Regions from separate parts of the Paenibacillus sp. FSL F4-0125 genome, predicted to be linked through region 2. Evidence: riboswitches for the same ligand, from Rfam matches in the RefSeq annotation. Region 2 holds a riboswitch; each other region holds the start of a gene.

Region 1 (6,223 bases), 290 kb from region 2:
CTGACCTTCAAGATCCGCCTGAGGTCATTTTGCAAATGATCGAGAAGTGGAAAGAGGGCTATGATGTTGTGTATGCGAAGCGGCTGAAGCGCCGTGGGGAGACGATGTTCAAGAAGGTAACGGCGAAGCTGTTTTACCGGCTGCTCAGCAGCATGACAAGTGTGGACATTCCTACGGATACAGGCGATTTCCGTCTTATTGATCGTAAAGTATGTGACGTCTTACGGGGGCTCAAGGAGAAAAATCGGTATGTCAGAGGTTTGGTAAGCTGGGTCGGCTTTAAGCAGACGATGGTGGAGTATGAGCGGGAAGAACGTTATGCAGGTGAAACCAAGTATCCGCTCAAGAAAATGATTCGTTTTGCGCTAGATGGTATCACTTCCTTTTCCCATAAACCACTTAAGATTGCTACGTATGTTGGATTTTTTCTATCCTTTTCTAGCTTTCTCTATTTATTCTTCGTCTTATTTCAAAGAATCTTCTTCACATCATGGACGGTTCCAGGTTGGGCTTCCATTGTAGGCGTCAATTTGCTCTTTAATGGTATCGTTCTGATGCTGTTAGGTGTAATCGGAGAGTATATTGGACGGATTTATGACGAGTCTAAGGATAGACCGCTATATATTGTAAGTGAGACTAAAGGATATCCTAACGAGGAACAAGTGGATCGACGGAAGGACTACAATAATGTCAGATAAGAACTTACGCGCTGCATTTATACAGTTTCTTAAATTTAATGCCGTAGGTTTGGTGAATACCCTAATTGATTTCGTAATCTTCACATTACTGAACTCACTTGGAATGGTATATGCGTTGGCACAGGTGATTTCTTATAGTGCAGGGACAGCGAACAGCTTTATTTTGAATAAAAAAGTTACCTTCAAGGATCACAATCGTGGCAGTAAAGAGGGCTTTGATAAGGCTCAGTTGCTGAAGTTTATCATACTGAATCTGGTAGTGCTCGGAATATCGCTGTTGCTAATGCATCTGTTGACTGACAAACTAGGCATTCAAGTGTTGATCTCTAAGGTATTAGTAACGTTTGTGACGGTGATCATTAACTTCTTCGGAAGTCGTAAATGGGTTTTCTAAAGTGCAGTAGAACCAATCCACGGAGGTGAAAATCATGCGTAAATTCTCGTATGTGCTCATACTGGCTGGGATCCTTATCATGCTTTATCCAAAAGCTAACGAATGGTATAACGACTGGCAGCAGGAGAAGCTATTAGAAACGGCTGAACTGAGCACCATCGAAAGCACTCCACCACCTGATCTGAAGAGTAGATATGCCGAGGTCACTCAGCTACTAGCAGAGGAATCCGTTCTAGATGCACAGGCACAGCCTCAAGAAACAGAAAAGCCAGAACCGGAGATTGAAGTGGGCGGCAAAGTTATCGCATTAATAGAGATTGCTAAGATTGATCTGAAGCTGCCAGTATTAGAAGGAGCAACAAAAGCAAATATGAAGCATGCTGCGGCCCATATGAAAGAAACGGCCCCGCTTGGAGAAATCGGGAACGCCGCAATAGCTGCTCATAGAGCTAGAACTACGGGCAGATTGTTTAACAGATTGAATGAAGTTGTGGTTGGGGATGTAATCACGGTAAAAACGAGCGATCAGGTATATAATTACGAGGTTTATGATATTTCTGTTGTACTTCCCAGTGATGTGTCTGTTCTTGACGGGAATAACAAGGATAAGATTCTTACTCTAATTACGTGTGACCCACTAGTAGATCCTACACATCGTTTGATTGTTCATGCTAAGCTTACCTAATAGTAGATGAGAAATGACAAGAGAACTGAAATACAGAGAGATAACTATAAAATAATAGCAAAACTAGCAATTTTGTTCTTGTTTACGAGGATAAATATGGTAGTATAAGACTATAAAAGCTAAACACGATAAACGGCAAACCTATCGAAAGGTAGGGACGCAAAGCTAAAGGGCCTTCCCGAAAGGATGGCAGCCAGTTACCGAATGAAGAGGCTTTTTTTGTTTTTATAAAATATATAAGAATCTTAGATTCATATTTCTACTTGGACTGATTCTGTTAATTTGTCTAGTGAAATTAGAACAGATAGAGCTTATACGATAACGGCAAACCTATCGAAAGGTAGGGACGCAAAGCTAAAGGGCCTTCCCGAAAGGATGGCAGCCAGCTACCGAAAGGAGTTTTATCCGTGAAAAAGGTTTATTTTATGATGGTGGCGCTGTTCGTGCTGATTACTTCGGTTCCAGTAAGCACAGCTCAAGCTGCAAGTCCAGATTCAAACTGGTTGAATACATCCAAATTAGCTCAAGGTGTAATCGGTATTAACTACGATATTCCAAAAGATAAAAGAGTTAAGCTGATGATCACAAAAGATAACAGTAGCTATACATACAATTTATATGCTTCTGGACAAGCTGAGGACTTCCCTTTGCAACAAGGGAATGGGACTTATAAAGTTTCTGTTCTTGAGAATACAACAGGTAATAAATATAAGGCTCTCTATTCTGAAGTAGTAGATTTAACTATGAACGACTCAAATTCCGTATATTTGGGCTCCGTACAGAATGTGAAATGGAGTTCTTCTGATAAAGCAATCGTTAAGGCTAAAGAGCTTACAAAAGGTAAAACAACAGATGAAGAAAAAGTTAAGGCAATTTATAACTATGTAGTTGCTAATGTACAATATGATTATTCTCTTGCTAATAACGTAACAACAGATTACATTCCGAACATTAACAACACTTTGAATACTAAAAAAGGAATCTGCTATGACTATGCTTCTCTTTTTGCCGCAATGCTGCGTAGTGTAGATGTGCCTGCTAAATTGGTGATGGGGAATACTAGCTACGTTACGCAATACCATGCATGGAATGAAGTATTGATGGATGGGAAATGGGTTACTATTGATACCACGGTAGATGCATCGGCAGCGAAGAGTAAGAAGAATACGGATTTTATTAAGGCTTCAAGTAAGTATACTGCAGCAAAATACTATTAATTTGAAACGCTAGAATCATAACTCTATTAAATAAACAACCAGCTTAATTATTAAGCTGGTTGTTTATTTTTCTATTAGGGGTTGCTTTTCTATGAGTAGATAGGTTATTATAGTTAAGCGTTGTTAGACAGCGTACAGGCAATGTTTGAGAGAGTTATATAAACGGCTTTCGAAAAAAAGCTTGCATTACTGAGAACAACATGATATATTATAAGAGTTGCTGCTGAGACATTAAACGGCGCCAACGAGAACTTGATCTTTGAAAACTGAACAACGAGTGAGTAGGAAATCACGAAAGTGAAATCCAAAACTGATGAGTTTCACAGCGTATCTTACGCTTTTGGGATTTCATCGTGAGAATTAATTTTCTCGTCAGATGTTTCAAAATGAGCATATCGCTCTTTTCAATACTAATTGGAGAGTTTGATCCTGGCTCAGGACGAACGCTGGCGGCGTGCCTAATACATGCAAGTCGAGCGGAGTTATTTTGAAAGCTTGCTTTCAAAATAACTTAGCGGCGGACGGGTGAGTAACACGTAGGCAACCTGCCCCTTAGACTGGGATAACTACCGGAAACGGTAGCTAATACCGGATAATTTCTTTTTTCTCCTGAAGGAAGAATGAAAGACGGAGCAATCTGTCACTGAGGGATGGGCCTGCGGCGCATTAGCTAGTTGGTGGGGTAACGGCCCACCAAGGCGACGATGCGTAGCCGACCTGAGAGGGTGAACGGCCACACTGGGACTGAGACACGGCCCAGACTCCTACGGGAGGCAGCAGTAGGGAATCTTCCGCAATGGACGAAAGTCTGACGGAGCAACGCCGCGTGAGTGATGAAGGTTTTCGGATCGTAAAGCTCTGTTGCCAGGGAAGAACGTCCGGTAGAGTAACTGCTACCGGAGTGACGGTACCTGAGAAGAAAGCCCCGGCTAACTACGTGCCAGCAGCCGCGGTAATACGTAGGGGGCAAGCGTTGTCCGGAATTATTGGGCGTAAAGCGCGCGCAGGCGGTCATTTAAGTCTGGTGTTTAAACCTTGGGCTCAACCTAAGGTCGCACTGGAAACTGGGTGACTTGAGTACAGAAGAGGAAAGTGGAATTCCACGTGTAGCGGTGAAATGCGTAGATATGTGGAGGAACACCAGTGGCGAAGGCGACTTTCTGGGCTGTAACTGACGCTGAGGCGCGAAAGCGTGGGGAGCAAACAGGATTAGATACCCTGGTAGTCCACGCCGTAAACGATGAGTGCTAGGTGTTAGGGGTTTCGATACCCTTGGTGCCGAAGTTAACACAGTAAGCACTCCGCCTGGGGAGTACGGTCGCAAGACTGAAACTCAAAGGAATTGACGGGGACCCGCACAAGCAGTGGAGTATGTGGTTTAATTCGAAGCAACGCGAAGAACCTTACCAGGTCTTGACATCCCTCTGAATCTGCTAGAGATAGCAGCGGCCTTCGGGACAGAGGAGACAGGTGGTGCATGGTTGTCGTCAGCTCGTGTCGTGAGATGTTGGGTTAAGTCCCGCAACGAGCGCAACCCTTAACTTTAGTTGCCAGCAAGTAATGTTGGGCACTCTAGAGTGACTGCCGGTGACAAACCGGAGGAAGGTGGGGATGACGTCAAATCATCATGCCCCTTATGACCTGGGCTACACACGTACTACAATGGCCGGTACAACGGGAAGCGAAGCCGCGAGGTGGAGCCAATCCCATCAAAGCCGGTCTCAGTTCGGATTGCAGGCTGCAACTCGCCTGCATGAAGTCGGAATTGCTAGTAATCGCGGATCAGCATGCCGCGGTGAATACGTTCCCGGGTCTTGTACACACCGCCCGTCACACCACGAGAGTTTACAACACCCGAAGTCGGTGGGGTAACCCGCAAGGGAGCCAGCCGCCGAAGGTGGGGTAGATGATTGGGGTGAAGTCGTAACAAGGTAGCCGTATCGGAAGGTGCGGCTGGATCACCTCCTTTCTATGGAGAATCGTCTTCGGAAGTGGAGACATTCAAATCGGAAGTTAAACTTCCAAATCTCAGGTTTAGGCCTGTTACTCACTCGTTGCTCAGTTTTGAGAGTTTAAGCTCTCAAGTAAGACTTGATCCTTGAAAACTGGATACCGAAACGAATTTGCGTTTTAGAACATCTTTTAGCAACTTGTGCAAACAAGTAAATGTTATTAGTGAGATGATTCCAAGAGAGATATCGTATGATATTTTCCTGCGGAAAAATCAAGGTTAAGCTAATAAGAGCACACGGAGGATGCCTAGGCGCCAGGAGCCGACGAAGGACGTGGCGAACAACGAAACTGCCTCGGGGAGCTGTAAGCAAGCTTTGATCCGGGGGTGTCCGAATGGGGAAACCCAGCTGTGGTAATTCGCAGTTACTCATACCTGAATACATAGGGTATGTAGAGGCAGACCAGGGGAACTGAAACATCTAAGTACCCTGAGGAAGAGAAAACAATAGTGATTCCGTCAGTAGCGGCGAGCGAACGCGGAACAGCCTAAACCTAAGAGCTTGCTCTTAGGGGTTGTGGGACGTCTCACATGGAGTTACAAAGGAATATGGTAGGTGAAGAGGTCTGGAAAGGCCCGCGATAGAGGTAAAAGCCCTGTAACCTAAACTGTGTTCTCTCCGAGACGGATCCCGAGTAGTGCGGGGCACGTGAAACCCCGTATGAATCCAGCAGGACCATCTGCTAAGGCTAAATACTACCTGGCGACCGATAGTGAAACAGTACCGTGAGGGAAAGGTGAAAAGCACCCCGGAAGGGGAGTGAAATAGAACCTGAAACCGTGTGCTTACAAAAAGTCAGAGCCCTATTTATGGGTGATGGCGTGCCTTTTGTAGAATGAACCGGCGAGTTACGTTTAACATGCAAGGTTAAGTCGAGAAGACGGAGCCGCAGCGAAAGCGAGTCTGAATAGGGCGAATGAGTATGTGGACGTAGACCCGAAACCGTGTGATCTACCCCTGTCCAGGGTGAAGGTGCGGTAACACGCACTGGAGGCCCGAACCCACGCACGTTGAAAAGTGCGGGGATGAGGTGGGGGTAGCGGAGAAATTCCAATCGAACTCGGAGATAGCTGGTTCTCCCCGAAATAGCTTTAGGGCTAGCCTCGGTATAAGAGTAGTGGAGGTAGAGCACTGATTGGGTGCGGGGTCCGCAAGGATTACCAAGCTCAGTCAAACTCCGAATGCCATATACTTATTGCCGGGAGTCAGACAGTGAG
Region 2 (6,223 bases):
CGTCCGATATATCTCACGCTGGTGTTTTGCGGTGCAATGGAGCGTAACCGAGGTTCGGTGTAGCTCCAGCCACCCATATTCTTCGGCTCTTCTTGCACCCAGACAATTTCCTGAAGAGCTGGGAACGAGCTTAGGTGAGCATTCAGTTCACGTTCTGGGAACGGATAGAGTTGCTCTAGGCGAAGTACATGTAGCCAAGACCAATCTTTGTCTGAGGCAGCTTCGAGTTCTGTTTGGATGTCGATAGCTACTTTACCGCTGCAGACTACAAGACGCTTAACCTCACCTGGTTTTTTGCCTAGCAGAGGCTCTGATAACACAGGCTGGAATTGTCCTGAGGCGAGCTCAGTTCCGGCAGAAGCGCTCCGTGTATTACGAATGAGACTCTTCGGTGTCATGATGACTAACGGTCTTGCATCTTCCTGTCCGCATAACGCCGCTTGGCGCCGCAAGAGATGGAAATACTGGGAGGCGCTCGTCAAGTTGGCAACGGTCCAGTTTTCTTCTGCGGATAATTGCAGGAAGCGTTCCAATCTACCGCTGGAATGCTCAGGTCCCTGGCCTTCGTAACCATGAGGCAGCATGATGACAAGATTGCTGCGCTGCGTCCATTTGGCGCGTCCAGCGGCAATGAATTGGTCAAATATAACTTGACCTGCATTAGCGAAATCGCCATATTGTGCTTCCCAGATCACGAAGGTTTCCGGTGCGAACACGTTATAACCATACTCAAAGCCTAATACCGATGCTTCTGACAGCGGACTGTTGTATACGCCAAAGGAAGCGCGGGAATTACTCAGCTGATGAAGTGGAGAGAACAATTCCCCAGTCTTACTGTCGTGCAGCACTAGATGGCGATGAGCGAAGGTTCCGCGCTGAGCATCCTGACCGCTCAGGCGAATTGGCGTACCATCTTTTAGAATGGTAGCGAAGGCGAGAGACTCAGCAAGTGCCCAGTCGACCTTTTCACCTTCATTCAGTGCATCCTTACGGCGTTGCAGAATTCGTTCCAGCTTCGGATAGACTTGGAATCCTTCGGGCACAGTCAGCAGTTCACGATTGATCTCCTGCAGGCTGGAGATAGATAATGCTGTTGAGCCTGGCGCAGCGTGTTCCGCTTCTAAAGGAATGAAGGCTTTTGGTTCTTTTTTCTTGTGATTGCCTTCCTTCATACTATCATACGCACGTTGCAAAACGCTTTCTGCAGCAGCATTCATCTCTTTAACATCGTCAGCTGTAAGAATCTTTTCACGCTGTAGTCGTTCAGCATAAACCTTGTAGACGGTTGGATGTTTACGCACCTTACTGTAAACAATAGGCTGTGTAGTATCAGGATCATCCATTTCGTTATGACCATGACGGCGGTAGCCGATGAGATCAATCACGAAATCCTTTTTAAATTGGTGGCGATATGCGCTAGCTAAACGGACAGCTGCTACACAGGCCTCCGGATCATCGGCGTTGACATGGACAATCGGGATTTCATACCCTTTGGCGATATCACTGGCATAATGCGTAGAACGGGAGTCTTCACTTTCGGTCGTAAAGCCGATCCGGTTATTAACAATGATATGGATCGTTCCACCATTCTGATAACCTTGAAGTTTGCCGATATTAAGTGTTTCTGCAACAATCCCTTCACCTGGAAAAGCAGCATCGCCATGCATTAGCACTGCTATAGCTTTACTGGTATCAATCTTAGGCAGTCCGGCAGTGCTCCGATCCTCTTGAGCGGCACGAGTGAAACCTTCCACGACAGGATTGACGAATTCCAAGTGACTTGGATTGTTCGCTAGTGTTATTCTTGTGCGTACGGTTTCTCCTTCACGGACAGCGCGGTCTGCACCGAGATGGTATTTCACATCACCCGTCCAGCCATAGTTAATGCCTGTAGAGCCTTCGGAAGGGAAGAGCTCCTTGTTTGGAGAATGATGAAACTCTGAAAATATAATATCATAAGGTTTGCCTAAAATATGTGCGAGAACGTTGAGACGGCCGCGGTGCGCCATACCCATCAGAATATGCTCTGCACCGTCATGCGCAGCAGCGCGTACGATTTCATCGAGCATCGGCACAAGAGCGTCGTTGCCCTCCAAGCTGAAACGTTTCTGGCCCACAAAGGTCTTGTGGAGGAAGGTTTCGAATTGCTCTACTTGAATCAGGCGGTTTAGTAGTTCTTTGCGTTCTGAATTATTTAAAGGTGCTGGTGAGCTAGTGGATTCTGCCTGTCTATTCAGCCATTGCAATTCTTTTTCCTCATGCACATGCCCGAATTCATAGGCGATAGTTTTGGTATATGCCTGACGCATACGCTGAACAGCATCCCATCCGGTATGCACGTCATTCGGTGCATTCTCCCAAATGAGTGTGGCAGGTAATGCGATCAGATCCTCACGGGTCAGCCCATAGGTTTCAAGTTCGAGATATTTAGCCATGGGATTGTGGTCCCGCTCAAGCGGATCAATTTCAGCGGCCATATGGCCATATATACGAATATTAGCGATTAACTTGGAAGCTCTTACTGCTTTTCTAAGCCATTCGGTGTCTCCCGAAATGCGAGGCTGTGGAGCCGGTTCGCTATCCGGTGTTAATGGTGGGGGACCCGAATTTGTAAAAAGTTCGCGATAATTATTCTCTACGGTGGATGGGTCTTTCACAAATTGCTCGTATCTTTCTTGAATGTAGCCTAAATTGGGTCCATAATACTTACTCCAAATGGATTCGTTATAGGGCTCTTTGGCTGCCATGAATACATCCTCCTCAACGGATGAACTCCATACGTGACATTTTGTGTCAATGCTTGTAGGAGCTGTGATGATTGCGGTTTCATTCCTCATCTTATTGTGCTACTTTCCACACATGTAATCAATTCATTCTTTCGTCTAATACGTTCGCAAAATGGTATGGGTTAGCTTGTTCTACTAAATAAAGAGTTGTTCTTTTTTATTACCCATTCTAAAGGCCTACTAAAATGATTCTATTATCCTTAATTTTAACTAAATAGGGGATGGGGCATTATTATATTGGGTTATATAATTTTATGAATAAGACGAGTATCGCGATAATAGGACAGGAAATTCTATAAAAGAACTTCTATTTTTTGTTTTTTAATGGAAAAACTAATCAGAAATCGACACACTTTTTCACTTTAGTATAGTATAATGTTATTGCAGTTAGCGTTTTTCATATATTTCAAAGTAGATCCTTTCACGTAAAGGGTCCAGTAAAAGGTAAACTTGCCGAAAGGCAGGGGCACAAAGTCGCGGGTCTAAGGTAGAAATACTATGACAGCCGGATTGCCTGGGGACGTAAAATCTTAGGAGGAGATTTTTTGGACAAGTCCAACCAGGGAAGCAACAAAGAACAGCAGGTCATTGATCTAGACGTAGAGTGGGTCCATTTATTATTAGCAGCTAAGAAGGCTGGCATAAAGGCAGATGAAATTCGTCGCTTCTTAAATGAGAAGACTGTGCAAGCCGTGCAGTAATACATTCAGAGCATTACATATCAAATGAGCACAGCGATAACTCGCTGTGCTTTTTTTCTTTATATTAAGCAGCTATAAGTTTCAGATGACACACTGTCCTTATATTCTAGTAGAATATAAAACGCCTTCGCAGTCCATTTAGGAGAACGAAGGCGCTTATGCTTGATAGTATGAGTAGAAGAGGATCTTATCAGATCAGATGGAAGGATTAATCCTTCTGATCCAGGCGCCATTTCTGGTAGTCCAGAAACTCCTTGAATTCGCGTTTGCTTATGCCTGAGGCCATAGCTTCCTGCACCAATCGGAACCATTCCGAATCTAAAGGTGATTCCTCAGCATCATTAGGTTCTCCATAGAGCAAAGCGTGGATGGATACCTGAAGCGCGTCGGCGATCTTTTCGATAAATTGGATTGAAGGATTGGATTGGATGTTTCTCTCCACATTGCTAAGATACGACTTAGCAACATCCGCTCTGTCCGCAAGCTCAGATAGGGACAATCCCTTTTCTAGGCGGAGATGCTGGATACGTTGGCCCATATTTTGTGGCACTATGCTGACGCCCCTCCGTAATTTTTGTTATTAGTATAGCAAATATCAATAAATTCGACAAAGATTATTGTAAAGAAAAAAGCAGCATCTACTTATCCGCTTTCCGGAATAAGAATCTGCTGCTCTTCGAATGGAAGACTTATTAGATTATTTAGCGGATCCAGCGGTTTGCTTACCTACGAAATCCCAAGTCAGAGTTAATGAATCTTTTTGGAAGTAGTTTTGCTCTTGGCCGTTATCAACAAATTCGAATTGAACGGTGAAGCTATCATTTGTGCCAGCCTTAATTCCAGATGCTTCGCTAGTACCCCAGATTGCATCAAGTCCAGTATTTTTTACGAGATCCGGTGTCTGAGTCTTCAAATCGGCCAGGGTAGTTTCCCAAACTACTTTCTCTTCACTACCAGGTAAGATGCCGCTTTTATCTTTATTCACCAGGAATTTAACTTTGATGAATTTTGCCAAATCGTTAGCGCCGTTGTTACCACCTACATCATTAATAGAGGTAGCTGTTTTGAGGAGGATCGAACCGATATCAAGTGTACCGTCATTTTTTAGTTTGAAGTCTCTTTTGATCGTATCGCCTGGCTTCAGATCCTTCAAATCAACGATAACAGAAGGATCAGAGTTCAAATCCAGTGTACCAGCTGCGAATGTAGCGGTGCTTTGTGCAGTGTCGCTAAAGTAAGCGAAAGTTCCTCCACCAATCAATGATAAACCCAGTGCTGCAGATGCTACGCCAAGACCCAATGTTTTTTTGATACCCATAATTAAAATTCCTCCTCGGTTTTTGTGGTTTTTTTTATAAAAGTTATATATTGTAACTTCCGGTTCGTAAGCGGAAGCGGACAATCAACGAATTACTGTATTTCAGTTGGAGGTGGAGAGGTGGGCAGTATAGCCGCATTTTTCTTTTCGAGTGCAGCTACAGCCTTCCATGATGAATACAGGGCATAGAGCAGGAGCATCAAGCCTGGTACGATCATGAGCACAACACTTCCAGCTTTGGAAACTGCGAAATTCATAGCGTAACCTACATAAGGAACAGTGACCCCGGTATACTCAGCTACAACATTTGTGGAACTGGTAGGGTTCATATCAGGCGCATCATTGTTATCGCCTTTCGTGCGATACATGGCTTCACCAGTAGCGTTGTTCATTGTTGCTTCTACAACACGGTGAGTAATGAGCAGGTTTTCTTCATTTCTAAAGGTGATAACATCGCCTTTTTTGAAGCGATTCATATCTCCTCCGGGTTTTAAAGCGACAATCGATCCGGTTTGAATCCCTGGCTCCATCGAACCTGAGAGTACCGATTTGATCTGGTATCCGAAGAAGGCAGGTTCACCGCCGGAGGCCTTGGATAACACTACGGCTATCACCAGCAGAATAAAGATCACAAGCATGATGCTCGATAATGTATTGTTGATCATTTTTTTAATCCGCATATTATTCTCCACCTTTGTCTTGTTGAAGGGCCGAAGGAGCTGGTGTTGCTGCCGGTGGGGAAGAGGTTGTAGCTTCCGCCTTTGGCGTCTCCTGAGGAACCTTTTGCTGTGGTATATCTTGTGGAATCGTTGGCTCTTCACCAACTTCCGGATCGACCGGGTTAGTGGCTGGGGCTTCAGGTTGCTCTTTATTTATGTTCTCTGGAGCAGCTTCACCTGTTGGTGGAGTCGCTTCCGTTTTTGCTTTCTCTTCAGCTTCAGCTTTCGCTTTGTCCTCTGCTTCTTGCTTTTCTTTTTTCTCCAGGGCCAAACGTTCTTCTTTCTTCGCTTGTTCCAGCGCCTCTAATCGGGCTTTCTCAAGGGCTTCCAATTGTTGTTCGCGGGTTTGACTGATCAATTGGAGCTGACTCTGAAGAGTGCTGATGCCTGAAGTAGCTGATTCTTTAAGACCATTCATTTCAGTATTGAGATTTTCATAAGTGGAGGTAAGCTCGCTAGAGATATTGCCAGCCGGTTGACTAAAAGCAATCAGGTAGGGGAACGGCTGCTGAAATGCCTCATTGCGTAACTCGGGTTGTCCATATACATCACTGGTCACTACCGAAGCAAACGGAAGACCGATGTCGTGAATAGAATTTAGATATTGGATGACTCCATTCAAGGAAGCATTCAGGGATTCAGAGATTACACCACTTTGATTCAGGCTATTTTGCAGCTCACTGAAGAATTGTTCATCCT
Region 3 (6,223 bases), 770 kb from region 2:
TTTACAGAACTACTCAGTAAGATGAAGCTGAAGGAAATCAATCACCTGATGAAGAGCTTTTTGCACTACAGGATTATTGAAATCTTTTTCAAATACATGCTCTCCGTTAGGAATGGTTATAAGCTTTGCGGGTACCCCTTCTTTCACTAGCGCAGCTCTCATGAATGCTGATTGTTCATAGGGTACATCTACATCATTTGTTCCGTGCAATAACAATGTAGGGGGGAATTCCTTAGTTACATGATGAATAGGACAGAATTTGAGGAGTTCTTCCTTATGTAGAGAAGGATTCAAACCCGTCACTTCTTGTATCCACTGACCGGATTGTCTAGCATATAAATAGAGAAGAAAACGTTCGTCAACGGTTGCGTTCGTAATGATTTGATCGGACACCGTACTTTTTGCAATCTCCATAGAGACGATATCTTTTTCACAATAGAATTTACTAGGTTCTAGTGCCCATTGTGCACTAATATCGCCATATCCATAGAAGGAGACAATCGCACGCGGCTTATGGGTAAACATTCCTGTGCATAGCGCAAGGAAACCACCTGCGGAGCTTCCCACCACAGCAATCCTTGAGGGATCAATGGAGAATTCCTTGGGTCCTTCATTCACTAACCAAAGAAGGCCGTCTTGGACATCTTCAAGGATGTCAGATAGGGTTGATCTAGGAGCTAATCTATAATCAATCGAAAACAGCGCAAAGCCATTATTGGTGTAGAGTTGTATCATTTCCTCGGATAGATCTTCTCGATCACCCCAAAGTAGGCCGCCTCCGTGAATGTATACAATAGCAGGGGCTTGGGAACGGTTTGTTTCATAAAAATCAGCTTTAATTGTAAATTGATCATTTTCTTTAAAAATAACGGTCTTCTTCATCACTATCCAATACACCTCATCAAGTAAGTAATTTTTAAAGATTAGCACTACCTCTATTGTATATCATTCACGAATTTTGATGAAACCATAATCATGAATACCCAGGATTGGAGATACTGGCATGGATAGAAAGAGCAGATATCAGGCATTATTTGATAATATTAATCAATACAATTCGGGTGAGAAGGGCATCACTAGAATTGCCTATACAAATGAAGAGCAGACCTGTACGAGTGCTTTTATGCGGATGTGTAAGGCTGAGAATTTAGATATTCGGATGGATCATTGCGGAAATGTGATTGCTAGAAGAAATGGGAAGATAGAAGGGCTTCCACCCGTTGTAATGGGCTCTCACTTGGATACGGTATATCAAGGAGGGAAGTACGATGGTGTGGTAGGTGTAACGGCTGCCTTGGAAGTAATCAAACGTTTAAACGAAAAAGGGATTGAAACGGATCATCCGATCGAAGTTATTTCCTTTGCTTGTGAGGAATCCTCGCGGTTTGGTATTTCAACAGTAGGCAGCAAAGTAATGGCAGGGTTATTTCAGAAGGAGAAATACAAAGATTTAAAGGACAAAGATGGGATTACCATGGAAAAGGCATTTTCGCTATGCGCATTAGATTATAACAGTATTGATCAGGCGAGTAGAGGGGATGAAGAACTAAAAGCGTTTTTCGAATTACATATTGAGCAAGGTCCCGTCTTAATAAACAATAATAAAAAAATAGGAATTGTGACTGGAATTGCTGCACCCGTGAGACTGCATATTCAAATATCAGGGAAAGCGTCCCACTCTGGAACGACACCTATGAATATGAGAAAAGATGCTTTTCTAGGTGCCTCAGAAATAGCACTTGAGCTTGAAAAAGCAGCTAAACTCGAACAAGAATATGGAACGGTTGCGACCCTTGGGGTGATAGACATCTTAAATGGTGCTATGAACGTGGTTCCGGGAGAAGTTGAAATTAAAATTGATATCAGATCTACTTCAGTGGCGTCCAGACAACGTGTGTTAAACCATTTATATCAAACGATATCCTCAGTACAAGCAAGCAGACAACTTGAAATTACGAGTACGGAGATCATTTCGGAGGAACCTGTCCTATTATCAGATGAGATCAGTCATGTTCTAGAATCTATTTGTGAAGAGAAGGGGATATTGAGTCAACGGATGATCAGCGGGGCAGGACATGATGCTATGAACATGAACAAACTTTGCCCAGTAGGGCTTATCTTTGTTCCTTCTGTAGATGGACTTAGTCATCATCCCAATGAATATACAGATATGGACGATATCATTATGGGGATTGATATCTTAGAAGAAGCTGTTCTTCGTTATGCGTTTGTAAGACAAACATAGTTCGTGTTGAGAAGTAAGTCCCAATGTGACATATATAAATGTTACATTGGGCTTTAGTATCTAAATTTCATAATTGTTCGCAGAATTGTTGCTTTACATTAATAAATATTATATTAAAGTTAATATTGACGTTTGTGAAAAAATTCCCATTCAAAAATATTAAATCACAGCGGAAATAGGTCTTTTGGAGGTAACCTATTTTTAATAGAGTATTTAGGACTAGTAATAGTGAAAAAAATATTGGTAAACCTATTGAAAAATAGGGACACAAAGCCATAGGGTCTAAATCTATTTATAGATATGACAGCCGGTTGCATGCAGTGGGAGTTTCATGCTCTTATTTTTTGATGCATATGCAGCCGTTATCATTCTGATAGCGGCTTTTTTTGCTCGTTTTCTAATAAAAAGCGTAATAAATCGGAAAAAGGATGATAGTAGATGGATCAGAAACAACCACTGAGAGTATGGAGAATGATAGGCCTCGTCATAATGGCAACGTTGATATTTTGGGGGTGTTCTTACTATTTCATAAAATGGACTGCTAACTCTTATGAGCAAGAAGCGGTTGCTGCTACATCAGAAGCTACGATACATGCGAGTAAATCGATTGGAAATATGATACAGGGTGGATTAGATTCATTAGATGGAATTGCTGATTCTATTTCGGAAATCAATTATATGGATTGGGATAAGACCAAAAAATATCTGCATCACTTTGATAAAAAATATAATTTTATTCGAATTAGCATCAACAGCCCAGATGGTAAAGCTTACGCATCGGATGGGACAATGTTTGATGTATCAGATGAAGTAGGGTTCCAAAAAGCTCTGCAGGGTATTAGCAGTATTTCTGATCCATTCTTAGATAAGATCTCCAATAAAGAAATTATCACGATCAATAGTCCACTTAAGTTTAAAGGTGAAGTGAAGGGTGCTTTATCTGCCAGCAGATATACACAGGATCTTTATGATGCTCTTGCAGTTTCCTTCTTTAAAGGTCATGGTTATTCTCAAATCATTGATCAAAAGGGACAAGTCATTATCAAATCGAAGAATCTCGAAGAGGATAAGTCAATTGATAACATATTCGAAAGTATAAGTATTGATTCTAGAAATAAGAAACAACTGCAAATCTTTAAAGAGAACATAACCGCAAAAAAATCTGGAGTAGGAATATTTTGGATTTACGGAGAAAGCAAAATGGTTGGCTATTCTGGCATCCAGGGGGTTGAGGATTGGTATATTCTCTCCGTGATACCGAAAGATGTGATCATGGCCAAAGCGTCTCAAATGAGCCAGGCGACTTTTCTATTATGTTTAATCATGTTTGTCTTATTATTGATCATATTTGTAAACATTCTATTAAATAAGAGCAAAATTAGGAAACAGATGGAGAGGATTGCCTTTGAGGATGAGTTAACGCATCTTTCTAGAACGAATAAATTTATTGAAGATGCTCAGTATTTACTTAAAGAGAAACCGAATACAAAGTTTGCTGTGTTGCAATTTGATATTGAACAATTTAAATACATCAATGAAATTGTCGGTTTTCATGAAGGAAATAGCATTTTGATTCAAGTGGCTAATAGCTTAACAGCAAACACATTAGACGAGGATGTCATTGGACGTTTAGGGGGTGATCGGTTTATTCTTTTCACTTCGTATGACAATAAGGCGGAATTAATCATCCGTATACAAGTACTTACTGAACAAATGAGCGACTATACGTTTGGAAATGAAGAAGGTTTTAGGCTAGTGATTAATTGTGGAATTTACTGTATAGATGATCGTCAGAGCGATATCCTCACATGTATTGACCGAGCAGGAATCGCTTGTAAGTCCATTAAAGGTGGATACAAGAGCTCATGCACTTTCTTTGACGAACAATTGTTATTGCAGATACACGAAGAGCAAGACATCGTAAGAAAGATGGATGCTGCCATGACAAATGGTGAATTTATAGTATATTTACAACCGAAAATGGATCTGCGAGTGAACAGTTTTCATGGCGCTGAGGCATTGGTTCGATGGAATGATCCTCAGAAAGGACTTATATCTCCTGTAGTATTTATTCCCATATTTGAGAGGAATCGCTTTATCGTGAAATTAGATTTAATGGTGTTTAAATCAGTATGTATCATGTTGAGTAAGTGGATCCAGGAAGGAATCCAGCCACTTCCGATTTCAGTGAATATATCGCTTATAACCCTATACCATAATGATTTCCTGCTCCATTTGACGAATATTATTAACAGGTACCAGGTACCTGCTCGATTGATAGAGTTAGAGCTGACCGAGTCTATTGTATTCCAAAATTTAGAGTTTGTTAGAGATATTTTGTTGGAGTTGAAACGTAAAGGATTTTCCATAGCTATCGATGATTTTGGGACAGGTTATAGTTCCTTAAATGTATTGCAATATTTCCCTGCTGATGTCATTAAGTTAGACAGGGCTTTTCTGATGAGTAAGTCAAATGATGAGACAGGGAAGATAGTAATTGCAAGTATGGTCAAGCTAGCTAGGGATTTAAATATGAAAGTTGTGGCAGAGGGAGTTGAGACAGAGGAGCAAATTGATTTTTTGAAACAAATAGATTGTGAAATCGCTCAAGGTTATTATTTCGCGAAACCAATGCCAGTAGAAGAATATGAAAGCTTAATTAAAAGTACATAGGAGTGCAAAGCATGAGGAAAATGAGAAATTGGACTATCGTAGGCAAAATTACTGTTACTAATTCAATATTACTGTTAGGTGCTCTGATCATTGCGATCGTTGGTAGTGTGTATTTCAGCAATATGTATGCGAACTCTAGAAGTATGTATAAGAACGATCTTACGTCAGTTTATGCACTTGGGAAATTCGAATCTAATAATCATGAAATAGTAACCTTAACGAATAAGATGATCGCTAGTCATGATCCAAGCGAACTTCAAGAGAGTTATCAGAAAGTTGTTGAGCTTCAAGCTGAAAACAATGGAATCTTGAATAAGTATGAAGAAACACGTTCCCTCCCAAACGAAAAGGAGATTTATGCTGAAGTTTTATCATTAACGAAACAGTATCGGCAAATTCAGCTTCCGATGCTTGAGAAGATGCTGAATACACCTACATATGATCCTAGTGAAGATACCACTTCAAATCTTGAAGCGTTAAATACGAAACGAAATGAAGACCTTGGAAAATTAGTTGGAATGAACTTAGGAAGTGCCCAAAATGCAGATGTTCAGAATAAGAAGCTATTTCAAAAAGGACTTACGGTTAATATCATTGTTGCTTTTCTCGTTATCCTGATTTCAATCGGTTCATATTTGTCCTTGAGAAGATATTTCTCACGAGCAGTAACCATTATCCTGAACTTTTCAGAGGCGTTTGGTCGAGGAGATCTGACTCAAAGAGCTAAGTTTGATGCTGAAGATGAATTTGGTCGAATCGTGAAGTCGCTTAATCATTCGGCAGAGCAAGTACAAACCATCGTAGCTAGTGCTTCTTCTTCAGCACAAGAGTTAGGTGCACTTAGTGAAGAATTATCTGCAACAGTTGAGGAAGTAAATGCTACAATGGATCAAATTTATAATTCCTCGCAAGAGGTTGCTTCTGGAAGTGAATCTTTAAGTGCTACAACAGAAGAAGTAAATGCAACAGTACAAGAGATTATCTCCAATGCAGATCTGCTAAGTAATAAGGCGGGAGTAGCACTAAATACCTCCGAAGAAATTCTGGTACAGGCAGCTTCCGCGAAGGAAAAGGCTGTAGCATCGATTCAATATGCGACAAGTTTGTATGCTGAGAAACAAAATTCCATTATGCATGCGATCGAGGCTGGGAAAGTTGTTAATGAAGTAAGAGAAATGGCCGGGTACATTTCAGAGATTGCAGCTCAAACGAATCTATTGTCCTTGAATGCTTCCATTGAGGCAGCGAGAGCTGGGGATGAGGGAAGAGGATTTGCTGTAGTTGCTAATGAAGTACGCAAACTTG

The links. Region 2 has a riboswitch for cyclic di-GMP ahead of NST74_RS01825 (anti-repressor SinI family protein). Riboswitches for the same ligand answer to the same signal wherever they lie in the genome.
Region 1: it holds a riboswitch for cyclic di-GMP, as region 2 does, so the genes downstream of both, NST74_RS03150 (transglutaminase-like domain-containing protein) here and NST74_RS01825 (anti-repressor SinI family protein) in region 2, are expected to answer to the same signal.
Region 3: it holds a riboswitch for cyclic di-GMP, as region 2 does, so the genes downstream of both, NST74_RS05155 (bifunctional diguanylate cyclase/phosphodiesterase) here and NST74_RS01825 (anti-repressor SinI family protein) in region 2, are expected to answer to the same signal.

Annotation. Positions count from the first base shown of each region.
Region 1 is NZ_JBBOZJ010000001.1:694,741-700,963, forward strand. Features, by position in the region: gene NST74_RS03135 (glycosyltransferase family 2 protein) at 1-698, shown strand, start outside; gene NST74_RS03140 (GtrA family protein) at 688-1,092, shown strand; gene NST74_RS03145 (class D sortase) at 1,127-1,777, shown strand; cyclic di-GMP riboswitch class I at 1,902-1,982, shown strand; cyclic di-GMP riboswitch class I at 2,091-2,171, shown strand; gene NST74_RS03150 (transglutaminase-like domain-containing protein) at 2,185-2,994, shown strand; rRNA gene NST74_RS03155 (16S ribosomal RNA) at 3,406-4,963, shown strand; rRNA gene NST74_RS03160 (23S ribosomal RNA) at 5,223-6,223, shown strand, end outside.
Region 2 is NZ_JBBOZJ010000001.1:405,459-411,681, forward strand. Features, by position in the region: gene NST74_RS01820 (2-oxoglutarate dehydrogenase E1 component) at 1-2,747, opposite strand, end outside; cyclic di-GMP riboswitch class I at 3,220-3,304, shown strand; gene NST74_RS01825 (anti-repressor SinI family protein) at 3,332-3,487, shown strand; gene NST74_RS01830 (helix-turn-helix domain-containing protein) at 3,696-4,025, opposite strand; gene NST74_RS01835 (TasA family protein) at 4,185-4,805, opposite strand; gene sipW (signal peptidase I SipW) at 4,898-5,485, opposite strand; gene NST74_RS01845 (hypothetical protein) at 5,487-6,223, opposite strand, start outside.
Region 3 is NZ_JBBOZJ010000001.1:1,174,645-1,180,867, forward strand. Features, by position in the region: gene NST74_RS05145 (alpha/beta hydrolase) at 10-882, opposite strand; gene NST74_RS05150 (M20 family metallo-hydrolase) at 1,004-2,245, shown strand; cyclic di-GMP riboswitch class I at 2,478-2,564, shown strand; gene NST74_RS05155 (bifunctional diguanylate cyclase/phosphodiesterase) at 2,684-4,918, shown strand; gene NST74_RS05160 (methyl-accepting chemotaxis protein) at 4,930-6,223, shown strand, end outside.